2 regions of the Desulforamulus ruminis DSM 2154 genome follow, and region 2 is predicted to be linked to the other one. Evidence: riboswitches for the same ligand, from Rfam matches in the RefSeq annotation. Region 2 holds a riboswitch; the other holds the start of a gene.
What was found. Region 2 has a riboswitch for molybdenum cofactor ahead of DESRU_RS02735 (hypothetical protein). Riboswitches for the same ligand answer to the same signal wherever they lie in the genome.
Positions count from the first base shown of each region.

Region 1: linked by a shared signal. The riboswitch ahead of DESRU_RS02145 (hypothetical protein) and the one ahead of DESRU_RS02735 (hypothetical protein) in region 2 are both predicted to bind molybdenum cofactor.

Region 1 is NC_015589.1:414,885-421,706, forward strand. It holds gene DESRU_RS02125 (methyl-accepting chemotaxis protein) at 1-155, shown strand, start outside; gene DESRU_RS02130 (MFS transporter) at 548-1,948, shown strand; gene DESRU_RS02135 (DMT family transporter) at 2,143-3,042, shown strand; gene DESRU_RS02140 (LysR family transcriptional regulator) at 3,204-4,103, shown strand; molybdenum cofactor riboswitch at 4,332-4,450, shown strand; molybdenum cofactor riboswitch at 4,486-4,605, shown strand; gene DESRU_RS02145 (hypothetical protein) at 4,690-4,908, shown strand; gene DESRU_RS19680 (helix-turn-helix domain-containing protein) at 5,072-5,719, opposite strand; gene DESRU_RS02155 (molybdopterin molybdotransferase MoeA) at 6,226-6,822, shown strand, end outside.
Region 2 is NC_015589.1:551,821-558,642, reverse strand. It holds gene DESRU_RS02760 (undecaprenyl-diphosphate phosphatase) at 1-644, shown strand, start outside; gene DESRU_RS02755 (ferritin family protein) at 982-1,476, shown strand; gene DESRU_RS02750 (hypothetical protein) at 1,576-1,857, shown strand; gene DESRU_RS02745 (hypothetical protein) at 1,938-2,396, opposite strand; gene pruA (L-glutamate gamma-semialdehyde dehydrogenase) at 2,411-3,958, opposite strand; gene DESRU_RS02735 (hypothetical protein) at 4,009-4,425, opposite strand; molybdenum cofactor riboswitch at 4,478-4,597, opposite strand; molybdenum cofactor riboswitch at 4,633-4,751, opposite strand; gene DESRU_RS02730 (ATP-binding cassette domain-containing protein) at 4,837-5,526, opposite strand; gene modB (molybdate ABC transporter permease subunit) at 5,541-6,212, opposite strand; gene modA (molybdate ABC transporter substrate-binding protein) at 6,228-6,822, opposite strand, start outside.

The DNA.
Region 1 (6,822 bases), 140 kb from region 2:
CATCTGCAGCGGAACAGGTGGCTGCAGGGATTCAAAATGTTTCTGCCACGACAGAGGAACAAACGGCTGCCATGGAGGAAATATCCGCTGCCAATGAACAACTCAATCAAATGGCCAATCATCTAAATCAAATGGTTGAAAAATTTACTTTATAAAGTCTTAACAGTGGGGTCCCTGCCCATGTCCGGTGACCAGCCAAGGTCACCGGACATTTCATATTTTATGCCATAAAGAAATGTCGTAAAAAGGAAAATCTTATGTTTTATTTGTAAAAATTGAATAAACAGGATTAACGTATATTTGTTTTGCTTATACGGGGTATAATCACCAAGTATTGTACAGCAATTAACATAATTTTTATAATTAAAGTAATTAGTGAAGGTAAGAACTTACACAATAGTAGAAAGTGTCGAAAAGAGTCAGATGCACGACCGATACGTTGTCGGCTGGGTCTGATTTGGACAAAGGAGGAGTGACTGAACGTAATAAGATATACAGAGGTGAAATGGATTGTTCCGTGGCATGATAATAATGAGGAGGTCGTTATATGGCAGGAGGAATTAGCAATTCCACCAGTGGCAACAGTTATATGGACAATGCCAAAATGGGTAAAGAACATGTTAAATTTTTAATCTTACTGGCACTAGCCTATGCCTTTGATCAAATGGATTTATTCACCTTTTCCTTTGTAGCTCCGGCGCTTACAAAGCACTGGGGAGTGTCCATGGAGTGGATCGGAGTTGTTAACTCAGTAACCTTTGTCGGTATGCTTTTTGGCTGCTGGTTCGGCGGCTGGGCTTCGGATAAGTATGGACGTAAAAAGACATTCTTATTTTCTGTTATCATTTTTTCTACTTTCTCCATTTTAAATGGTCTGTCTCCCAATAAAGAAATATTTATGGTAGCTAGAACAATGACCGGTTTCGGTGTCTTATCAATGGTTGTCGTTGCCATGGTTTACATTGTAGAAATACTGCCGGCCGCCTCCAGAGGGAAATGGCAGGCCATTTCCCTGGCTACCGGTTTGTTAAGCATTCCGCTGCTGGGTCAGATTGCTCAGATCCTCATTCCGGCCAGCCCGGATGGTTGGCGCCATGTGTTTTACATTGGCGGATCCGGGTTCATTATTCTATACTTGGGTACCAAATGGTTAAAAGAATCACCCCGGTGGCTGATCACCCAGGGAAGATATGAAGAGGCGGAAAAAGTAATTCAACATTTTGTACCGGATGTTAAAGTGGATATGAGTGTCGAGATCGCGGCTCATAAGGATACTAATGCAGAAAAAGCCCAAGAAACCAGCGGCCTCGCCATGATTAAAGAGGTGTTTGGCAAAAAGTATCTTAAGAAAACCACTGTGCTTACCAATATGGTTATCTTTATCACCGTAGGATATTTTATCTTCTTCGGCTGGATGCCTACTTTACTAAACGAGTATGGATTTACCATGGAAGACGCCCTGTGGATGAGCGCCCTAGTATCCTTTGGAAGCCCCATTGGTAACTATATCGCCGCTTTCTTTACCGATAAAGGCGGCAGAAAGGTTCCCATTGTTGTCTATAGCGTGGCGGTAGGGTTATTAACCATTGTTTTCGGTACGATCAAAGCTCCCCTGATAATTGTCTTTGTGGGATTTGCTGTAAGGGTATTGATGGACGGCGTGTTTGTACTGATGTGGTCTTACCTGGCCGAAGCCTATCCCACCCATATTCGGAACAGCGCCACCGGCTTCATTTACAGCTTAGGGCGGATTATGACTTCCGCTGCCATGCTGTTGGTGCCCATTATCTTCAAACAATTTGGCTACGGTGTATTGTTCGGTGTCATTGGCGCCATGTTCCTGATTGTAGCTGTGGTTACCGGTATTTGGGGCGAGCGTACTGCCGGTAAATCTCTGGAGGAAATTGCCGTTGAAGCAGCGGAAGAAGCGGCCCCGGCTAAAGCATAAAAAAAAATGTTTATCCATGTTACTGCTCCCCATTATAAAGACCGGAGAAAGACATGCCGGGAAATTAATTGGCGGGCTTAAAGTAAAGCAAGAAATTGAAGCGTTGGTTTGAACGAAGAATAAATGGCTGAGATAAAACCTCCTGGGTTCCAGGGGGTTTTATCCATACTTTTCATGTAAGGGTGGGTTCTGGAGTGCCATTAAAAGGCTATCTTTATGTAATTTTGTCTGCCATAGCTTCAGCCCTTCTTCCGGTTTTTTATAAACTGGGGTATCACATGCAGGTTACGACGGACACACTTTTGGCTATGCGTTTTTTTATATCGGCAGCGATTCTGATGACCCTTGCCGTTGCCACCAAAAAGATTCAATGGGCATCCCTAAAGCCCTGTTTGGGCACTCTGGCCGTACAGGCAGTTATTTATTTTGCAAGTGCGGTATTTTACATATTGGCTACCAAATATATGTTGGCTGCTGTAGCCAGTATGTTATTTTACGCTTATCCGGCCATCGTCCTATTGATTATGACCCTTTATTACCATGAAAAATTATCCGTGAAACGCCTTATATCATTGGGTTTGGTGATCCTGGGCTGCTTAATGGTGATTAATCTATTTAGCCAAGACTTTGATTTAAACTGGCAAGGGATTGCTTGCGGGCTGATGGGAGCCTTGATGTTTGCTATATATATCATCAGAGGTCAAAAAATCAGCAGGGAAATAGACCCCGTTACGGTGATTGCATGCATTACGACGATTTGCTCCTTATTTGTGGTGCTGATTTTCCCTCCGGTAACCATGTTTACCAGTCCATTGACTCTCCCCCAATTTTTAGTGGGTTTAGGGTCGGCGGTCTTTTGTACGGTTCTGGCCTTAACTCTTTATTTAATGGGCTTGGCAAAGTTAGGAGCGAGCCGGACATCCATCATCAGCACCATTGAACTGGCCTTTACCATCGGGTTTGCTTGGCTAATTTTAAGTGAAAAACTTTCAGCCGTACAATTGCTGGGCAGTGCCAGTATTATTGCGGGGATTATCATATTACAAACAGAAACAGAAGAGGTACCGGAATACAGCAAAAAACCTTCCATATAAAAAGACATCCTCCCGGGGTATAATAATATTAGAATTCAAAAAATCCCATGGACGGCTGCCAAATAATATTCCGACATTTTGAAAGAACAAAAGGAACTTTCATTCATAGGGCAGATATAGTATGCTTTTTAAAATATGTTTTTTAGAATTGGGGTGATGAGATGCGTTTAGAACAACTCTATTATCTTGTTGAGATATACCAATCAAAGACAATTTCCCTGGCTGCCGAACGGGCGCATATTTCGCAGCCGGCGTTAAGTGCGGCCATAAGTAAGCTGGAAGATGAATTAGGGGTTCATCTATTAAAAAGAACCAATCATGGCGTTTCTCCCACTGAAATAGGAGAAACCATTATTCAGAAGGCCAAAGAAATCATTGAAAGTGTTGAGGAAATTAAGCAAATTGCTAAAAGCAACGACCTGGAACTGAATGGCAATATTTCAATAGCGGTGGAGCCAGGCGTCAATATTACCATTATGCCGGAGGTTCTTACGAATTTTAAATACAATCACCCCAAAGTAAACATATTTATAAAAGTGGGCGAGTCCAATAATATACTTCGGGATATCCAATCGGGTAAAGCAGATTTTGGTGTGATTTTAAAAACCGATGAGCTTATACAGGCAAAAGACGTCAAGCTAAGAGAACTATTTGTAGATGAACTGGTATTAATTGTCGGAAAACAAAGCCCCATTTCAGGCAAAGAATCCATTACCCTGAAGGAAGCCATGTCCCAGCCAATTGTTTTATACAATACAGAGTATGTAACCAATTGCGGGATATCCAGTATCTTAAGGAAGCACGGCGATCTTGACGTTTTATTTCGGGTAGATAATTTGGAAATGTTGGAAAAGGTACTGCTACACCGGGATTGTGCCGCTTTTATTCCTAGATTTATGGCTGAGGAATACGGCAGATCCAATGAGATCGTAACCGTTCCCATTAGTGATGTCCCTCTGGATATTACCATTGCCATTATATGGTCCAATCGCCACCATTTATCAATGGTAGAGAAAGAATTGATTAAGGGGATAAAGTCCACCTGCTGTGATGTAAATTAGAGCAAAACAAAACCGAGTCAGCGAAGACTCGGTTTTGTTTTGCTCTTTTATCCGCCGGATTATAAGGTGCTTAAATAAATTGTCGATCCTAATCAAAAATTGTTATTTTTTTCAGGCAATATAAAAAATATAACTGTTGCCAGATGTGTCTTTTTTTGCCATAATGGAAATAAGTATAACTTATATTATGCGTATATAAAGTAATTCATTGTAAGACATGAAAAAATTCCTTAATATTACCTCCGAGCCTTTGAACCTGTGATATGAGATTATGGTTCCCCGGCCGTTAGGGTTCATCTGGAAACGGATGTGCCTCCCGTGTGGAAAGGATGGTAGGTTTATTTAGCCATGCCGTAACCGCACATTTGTGTGCGGTTCTTCTATTTATAGCGTTCTCCGAGCCATAGTGCCTAATGCGTAATGTGATGGTGTTATGGCCGTATAAGGGTTAATCGGGAAACGGGTTAGCCTCCCTTTGGAAAGGAGAACATTCCACCTGTTACTAGGGTTGGTTTGTGCTGCTTTCTTTAAGGCACCCGCCAACCTTAATTTTTGTGTGGGATATAACTTTACGGCCGGAGGCGACATGATGACAACAGAGATTCAGGATACAGAAGCCATTTTAACCTTATCTTTAGTCATTGCAGATATGGCCACGCTAATCAATGATGATATTTTGAACAAAAATATTATTAACGTGACCAACCAGTTGGTTTGCAATGCCTCAGAGAAACCATTGACGAAAGATTTTTATACTACCATGGATAGTTTAGTAAATTTATTAAAACAGTACAAGACTAGTTAATTAAGTTTTGCCGGTCGACGACATAATGGACCTGAGAACGAAAGGCTTATTCGGGTTTGTAATTTATTATCGAACCTTTTATTTTAATAACAGTGACCAAAAGAAGGCTCCGTTTTAATTACCGGAGCCTTCTTTTGGTTAAAGTGTACTGCGGGATCAGGTATTATTTTTTGTCGTTTTTTAGTTTTTGCTGCTGTAATTGAGTCCGGGCTTGGGCGAGAATTGTTTCCGGAAAGGCGTATTTAAATTGTATTTTAGCCCACTCTCTATAAGAGGGGCTAGCGTTAAAGAGAATTTCCAGGATGTTTTTCATTTCTTCAAGTTCTTTTTCGTCCGCTTCACCCGGTAGGATCTGCTGGACAAAAGATGATATATTTTCTGCCGAGATATCGGTAGCCTGCTTTTGCTTTTCCAACCGCACCTCAAGCTCTTCTCGAATAGCTTCCTTTCTTTGCTCCAACAAGTCAGCCTGAATTTGCAGGTGATGCGGCAGACTTTCCTGCAACGGTAGCCGGTGGTCAACCAAGAAGCTGTAATAGGAATGAACGGAGGGCTGGCTGTTTAGCTGTTCTAACAATTTCTTCATTCTATCCTCAGGAGATGTAAACATTTCTCCTTCGCCAGTCTTCAACCATGATTCTGAGACACCATACCGGGCACAAATATGTTTAAGTAAAGAGTCGGATGCTTTTTTAGAAGCGTTTTCGATGTTTCCAACATGGCTTCTATCGATGCCTAAGTCCTGAGCCATCAATGTCTGTGTTAAACCAAGAGTTTCTCTTATTAACTTAAACCTCTGCGAAATATTCATGTACATTCCTTCTCAGAAACATTTTTTCAATAATCATAATTCTCAGAAACATATTATGATTGACTTGCTTTCTCAGAAGCATTAAACTAGCTATAAATAGGTTAAAAATACCAACTGCTCCCATAACTTTATTGCCTAGAATCGACGGCGGCAGTCCTTCGATACCGGGAGAAAGGAGGGCGAGAGCGGATTGGGGGTTTTGGTAAGGAAGCTTAAGAAAATTTATTGCAAAACCCCTAAAAATAGAAGCATAAAAATTAGGGCAGATGAAAGCCTGCCGTGCGAATGATCTATATCATTAAATGTTGACATGTTTTCTTACTGATATTAACAAATTTTAAGTTTTGTGACAAGAGATTATGAAAGAACATTCTTTAATGTTATGCTAAATCCTTTTAGAAGTTTGGCAAGTAAAAGATTGATTTGTTTATGGATTATGGATTACCCACCAATAGCTTTAAACTGGATTTAAAAGGAGAGAAGCTAAAATAAATGGGGGAGCCACAATGTATAAGGAAATACCTCTTGAAGAAGCATTAGCAATTTTACTAAACTACACAAAGCCCATTGGCTTCGATGAGGTTGATATTATCGACGCTTTGGGACGAGTTTTATATGAGAATGTTGTTGCCGGTTTTCCACTCCCTCCTTTTGACCGGTCTCCTTTGGACGGGTATGCTGTTATGGCTGAAGACACATTCACCGCCAGTAAAGAAACCCCGGTATTACTGAAAGTAAGCCAGAACATCTTTGCCGGGAACATGCCGTCAAAGCCCCTGATATATGGAGAAGCTGCTGCTGTGGCAACCGGCGCTCCGCTTCCCGCCGGAACAAACGCAGTTATAAAAATAGAGGACACGCAGCTTGTGGGAGATCAAGTTTTGATCTTTTCCCCACTTAGACCGGGAGATAATTATATTAATAAGGGCGATGATGTTCTTGAAGGGGAAAAAATACTAGCCAAAGGAATGACCATTACTCCTGCTGTAATCGGTTTGTTGGCATCGATGGGCAAAAAAAGGGTGAAGGTTTTTAAAAAGCCGAAAGTAGCGGTTTTGACAATCGGAGATGAACTGGTTGGCATTGATGAGCCCAGGCTGCCA
Region 2 (6,822 bases):
TGCATCTGGGAACCCTCTTGGCCGTGGTGGTTATTTTCTGGCAGGATATTATCTATATGATTAAAAATCCCTTCAGCAAGCTGACCCTTTTGATTCTGGTGGGCACCATTCCAACCGCCATCATTGGTCTAACCTTTGAGGATTTTTTTGAGGAAATTTCCAAAACAGGAGTCACGGTGGGATGGGAATTTTTAGCTACCGGCATCATCCTCTGGGTGGCGGACAACGTGAAAAAACAAGGGACCAAGAGTATTGAACAAATTTCCTTCTTTGATGCGTTTATCGTGGGGACCTTGCAGGGTGCGGCCATCCTTCCGGCCATTTCCCGGTCCGGGTTGACCATTGCCGGCGCCTTGTTCCGGGGTATTAACAAACAAGCTGCCGCCCGTTTTTCCTTCCTTTTATCTTTGCCGGCCATTCTGGGGGCCGTGGTGCTGCAAAGCGCTAAATTGGTGGGCGGGCAGGCCGAATCCATCGGATTTCTCCCTTTGCTTGCCGGAACTATTGCCGCCGCCCTTTTCGGTTATATCGCTGTTAAGTGGATGCTGGTGATTCTCCAGCGGGGTTCTTTAAAAATTTTCTCTATCTATGTATGGATTCTGGGCGTAGGAATTCTGGCGGCACAATTTTTAGGTAAGTTTTAGTTAAGTCCTCTATGGATAAAAAGATTTAATGCCACATTTACTAAAGAGAGCAATCTATTAAAAAGTAGAATTTCTAAGCAAGTTAAAGATTTAAAAAACGTTTCAGTAAGAATGAACTTTTAAACAAAAAGATTTTTTAAATCCGTGTCCATCCGTTTAATCCGTAAAATCCGTGTTCCGTTCTCTTGCTTTGAACATGGATTTCGGATTTCCATCTATTGGCACGGATTTTTTGATTTTTTTTATTAGGAGTTAGTTAAGACTTTTTTCATCTGTGTAATAGATATTTGTCTTATTTTATTGTTACACTAGGAAAAAGTCTTAGGGGGTATAGAAAATGACAACTGGTTGCTCGGAGGAATTATCGAATATTAAATCAGCCATCTTAAATGAGCATGAAGGCCAGCAGTTTTATCAAATGGCTGCGGAGAAGGCAGATGTTCAGGAAGTAAAAGAAATTTTCCTCAGTCTGGCTGAAGAAGAGAAAAAGCATGAGCAATATCTACGAAGTCTTTATGACTCTGTGCAAAGCAACAACGTAAACTGTCCCGATATTTCCTTCCAACCCGGAGTTCCGGTAATCTTTGATCCGGCTAAGCTCTCCAAGGAATCTCCTTCTTTACTGGTATCCGCCCTGTCCGTGGGCGTTATGATGGAGGAGGCCTCCATAGAGTTTTATAAAGAGGCGGCTCAAAAAACAAACAATGATCATGCCAGAAGGCTGTATCTAGAGCTGGCTCAGTGGGAAGGCCAGCACTATCAGGCGCTGGAAGAAGCCTATGATTTTGCCTGGGATGAATGGTGGAGTAAACAAGGATTTTCTCCTGCATAAATACCTTCCCTCCCCTTGAAGTGATCTTGCGGTGATGAAAATCATTACGCATAAAAAATTACTCGGAAAGCAACATTAAAAGAAAGAAAGGAGGAAATCATGCATACGCTAAGTCATTTAACAGAAGCTTTACACCAGAAAGAACAGGCTCTTATCCAGTATGTACGATACATGAGAGAAGCCCAGGACAGCCACAACGAAAACATGGCCGCGCTCTTTGCCGACCTGGCCAAGGCAGAAGAAAAACATATTGCCGTCATCCGGGATCAAGTGGCCAAATCCTCGGCACAAACGGACCTGTTAAATCAGTATGAAGAGGTCAATCAATATAATTCACAACATTCCACCTATGAGGCATCCTCCGAACATTCTATGAATTAAACCGGTTACCGAAAAAAAGTCCCCCTGGGGCTTAACCAGGGGGCAGGCGCGATTTATATACATTACAATAAAAAATAACGTTATTGGAGTACTTTTTCAGATCGACTGTTCCGAAAGCTTATAAAACTGTTAATGATCTGTTCAAGTACAATTTCCTCCAGCGTCCGGAACATGACGCTGTCTAAAACATGCTGAGCCACACCGGGAAACACCCCATTTAATTCCGGTAGATCCTTCACCGGCTCAGGCAAGAAGCATACATTGGATAAGGTTGCCGTAAACATCCCGTGATCAAAGGAAGCCTTCGTCAATCGCTCCAGGTAGGGAGACTTCCTTAAGGTCTCGGTGTAATAGCGAAATAACCTTGCTGCCAAAACTAAAATTTGTTGTTCATTGAGTGCAAAGCCTAGTTTGTAATAGGCCCCACAGACGCCTGCCGCACAGGCAAAGATGATTTCTCTTTCCAGCCAATCATCCGAGGAGCGAAGGCTCCTCTCCACAAGGACAAGAAAGCTTTGCAGTTCGTCATTGGCTTCCATCTAAGAGTCCTGGATTAGTATTTTTCAGATATGGCTTTGGCTTGGCTAAACAATAACAGATAATCCCTGCCCCCAGCCTTGGAATCGGTGCCGGACATGTTAAAGCCGCCAAAGGGATGGACTCCCACCAGAGCACCGGTGCACTTGCGGTTAAAATAAAGGTTGCCTACGTGAAATTCCCGGGCAGCTCTTTCCAGGTTGGCCCGGTTCCGGGAAAATACCGATCCCGTAAGACCATATTCGGTGCCATTGGCAATATCCAGAGCGTGGCTAAAATCCTTCGCCCGGATAACCGCCAGTACAGGACCAAAGATTTCCTCCTGAGCAATGGTGGCATTGGGGGGAACATCCGTGATCACCGTGGGCTGTACAAAATAACCGCCCATATGCTCCAGGGTCTCTCCACCCACCTGCAGGGTACCTTCTTTTTTCCCGATTTCAATATAGGATTTAATTCTCTTCAAAGAATTACTGTCCGTCACCGGTCCTACCGGATAATTATCTACGGCCGGTCCCACGGTCAGTTTTTTGGTTTTATCAATGACTAACTCCACAATCCGATCATAAACGTCATCTAAAATAATGGCCCGGGAGCAAGCAGAACATTTCTGTCCCTGGAAGCCAAAAGCAGATGCAACAATAGCCGCCGCCGCTTCTTCTAAGTCGGAACTGCTGTCCACAATGATGGCATCCTTGCCGCCCATTTCCGCCACGACCCGTTTTATAGCCTTCTGTCCAGGGACCATTTTGGCTGCCAATTCGCTAATTCTTAATCCCACTTCCTTGGAACCGGTAAAATTAATAAAACGAATTTGGGGACTGCTCACAAGATAGTCTCCAATGGCTCCCCCGCTGCCGGGCAAGTAATTCACCACTCCGTCGGGCAAACCGGCTTCCTGAAGGATTTCAATAAATTTAGCTGCAATAACAGGAGTATTGCTGGCGGGCTTAAGCACCACCGTATTCCCTGTCACAATGGCGGCAGCGGTCATGCCCGCCATGATGGCCAGGGGGAAATTCCAGGGAGGAATTACTAACCCTACACCCAGCGGTATATATTTCAGTCTGTTGTCTTCACCGAAAATCCGCACCAGGGGCTGCGGTTCTGCCAGACGGCACATCTCCCGGCCGTAAAACTCTAAAAAGTCAATGGCTTCGGCCGTATCCCCGTCTGCTTCGGCCCAGTTTTTACCGGCTTCAAAAACCATCCAGGCGGACAGTTCCATCTTTCTTCTTCTCATAATCGCCGCAGCCTTAAAAAGATAGCGGGCCCTCTCCTCAGGCTTTACTCTGGACCATCTGGCAAAGGCCTCCTGGGCACTTTCCAGAGCCAATTTAGCCTCCTGCAGGGATGCCTTGGCTACATAGCCAACCACCTGATCCGAGGCTGAAGGATTGAGGGAAATAACTTCTTCACCGGTCTCAACGGCTTTGCCGTTAATAATAAGGGGATAACGGCTGCCTAATTTAGCTTTCACTTCTTGCAGTGCCTTCTTAAAACTGTCTGCCACCTTTTCATTGCTAAAATCTAAAAAAGGTTCATTTTTGTAATCTGTTAGCATTTATTCACCCCGTCTATATTGTTAATAGTGTGGCCAAACCGCAACAGTACTTACGCTCTGTTTTGCATCTTGGTCTGGTACCTGTAAATCAGCTTGTAATTCTTCTTATATTGAACTACATAAATTCCGGGCCTGGGATATACCGGGGAATCCAAATAAGTGTAAAGAAGACGATTGATGATTTGCTGCCGCCCGGCAGCTACCGGCATCCCTGTTGGATAATAAAAAGAAACGACCATCCCCCTTTGGCCAAATAGCCTTTCATCTCTGACCAGCCACCCTTCATCAGCCATCTGGGAAAATTCCAAATACATGTCAAAAACTCGCTCAAAGAAACCGCCCAACGCCATGGCAATGGCACGGATTTCCCCTTCTCCCTCACTATAATAACCAATGGCTTCCCCAGGATAAAATGAAACCAGTAGCTTGCCAAACCTTTCCATAGGCCAACCGCCTTTCTTAATCAACAGGGCTGGTTCGTGTTTTTCAGGAAAGCAACACAAACCAGCCTGTAGATAACAGGCGGGAAAATGCTCTCCTTTCCAACAGGGAGGCTAATCCATTTCCAGATTAACCCTAACGGCCAAAATACCTTGACATAAATGTTTTAGGTAGGATGGCTCGGAGAAAATTATATTAAATTAAAAAACCGCACGAGGTGCGGTAAAAGACACAAGAAAAACACTTACCATCCTTTCCGCACGGGAGGCTTACCCGTTTCCAGATAAACCCTATGGGCCTGGGAACCATAATCTGCCATCCCAGGTTCCAAGGCTCGGAGGTAATTCGTTGAGCTTATTTATAGTTTATTCTACATGGATTGCATTAATCCTCTTTGTAAAATTAAAATACAAATTATTTTTTATGTGGATCGTTTATTACAAATCTTTAGACGGAAATGTTGTGGCAACACTCCGGCATCTTAATAATTCTTTTACCTCTCCCTTTTCCATGGAAATAATCTGATCCCCTAAAAATTTTGCTTCTTCCTCGTCGTGGGTTACCAGAACAAAAGGGATTTTCCATTGACGGTGCAGATTTTTAAGCTCCTGTCTTAAATTTAACCTGGTTTCTTTATCTAAGGCGCTGAGGGGTTCATCCAACAACAACAATCGGGGCTGAACCGCCAAAGCCCTGGCCAGGGCCACCCGCTGCCTTTCTCCCCCGGAGAGCTGCCTTGGATAGCGGTCCATGAGATGTCCTACCCCAAAGGAATTAAGCAGTTCTAAAGGGTCCAGGGTTTTTGCCGTTTTCTTCTTGGTACTGTTAAGTCCGTATAAAACATTTTTCTTTACCGTCATATGGGGGAATAAAGCATAGTCCTGAAAAAGGTAGCCGATATTTCTAAGCCTTGTGGGAATATTGATTTTTTCCTCGGAGGAAAAAACCACCTGATTATTTATTTTAACAAAACCGGATGAAGGGTTGCGCAAACCCGCCAGGCAGTGTAAAACCGTTGTTTTTCCGGAACCGGAAGGACCCCACAGCACGACAATCTGGTTGCTGACTTTTAGTTCAACTTGTAAGTTAAAGTGCCAAAGTTTTTTGTTAATAGAGGCTTCCAACATTACATCACCGTACTTTAATAATTTTGCCTTTTAGCCCACCGGTTAACCCAGAAAATAACTAAGAAACTAAATACCGTTACAATGGCCACCAGGGTTCTGGCGGTAGCGTCGTCTCCGGCGTCCACTGCAAAGAAAATGGCCACCGGGATGGTGGAGGTTTTTCCCGGGATGTTTCCCGCCACCATTAGTGTAGCGCCAAATTCACCCAAAGCCCGGGCAAAGGAGAGCACCAATCCGGCTACAATTCCCGGCCAGGCCAGGGGGAGGGTGATGGTAAGAAATATTCTTACCTCACCGGCTCCCAGGGTCCTGGCGGCTTTCTCATAATTTACGTCTACACTTTTAAACGCAGCTTTGGCACTCTGGTACATTAACGGGAAAGCTACCACGGTAGCAGCTAAAACAGCCGCCCACCAGGTGAAGATTAAAGAAATTCCCATATTGGCCAGGATTTTACCCAGAAATCCGTTCTTACCAATCAGCATAAGCAGGCCGTAACCAATCACCGAAGGCGGCAGCACCATGGGCAAGGTAATGGCCGCTTCCAGTAAGTCTTTTCCGGGGAACTCCCATCTGGCCATAAGGCGGGACAGAGGCAGCCCGAAGAGGATGACAATAATGACTGCGATGAGTGCCGTTTTTAAGGAAAGTAATACAGGAGACCAGTCAGACAGTTCTATAAACATCTTAATACCATAGGGTTACTTTATTGGTTTAAAACCATATTTTTCAAATACCTGGGCTGCCTCATCGCTGGACAGGAAAGCTGCAAAATCCTCTACAGCTTTTTGCTGTTTGGTGTCTTTAAGAATGGCCATGGGATACACAATGGGTTTATGGGAGTCTTCCGGGGCGGCAGCAACCACTTTAACCTCCTGGCTGATCAGCGCATCGGAACGATAAACCAGACCGGCATCCGCATTACCGCTTTCCACATAAGTCAACACCTGACGCACATCCTTGGCCAATACCAGCTTAGGCTGAAGTTTATCCCAAAGCTGCAGGTTGGTCAAAGCTTCCTGAGCGTATTTCCCTGCGGGAACAGACTCAGGGGTGCCAATGCCGATCTTACCTACTTCCGGTTTGGCCAGATCCTCAAAGCTGGCAATCTGGCTGTCTTTTCCGGCTACCAATACCAAATCGTTGCCCAGCAGGTCCTTACGGGAACCCTCCACAATCAAGCCTTTTTCGGCCAGCGCATCCATTTGGCTTTTGCCGGCAGAAATAAACAGGTCGGCCGGAGCCCCTTCTTCAATTTGTTTTTGCAAGGTGCCCGATGCGCCAAAATTATAAGTA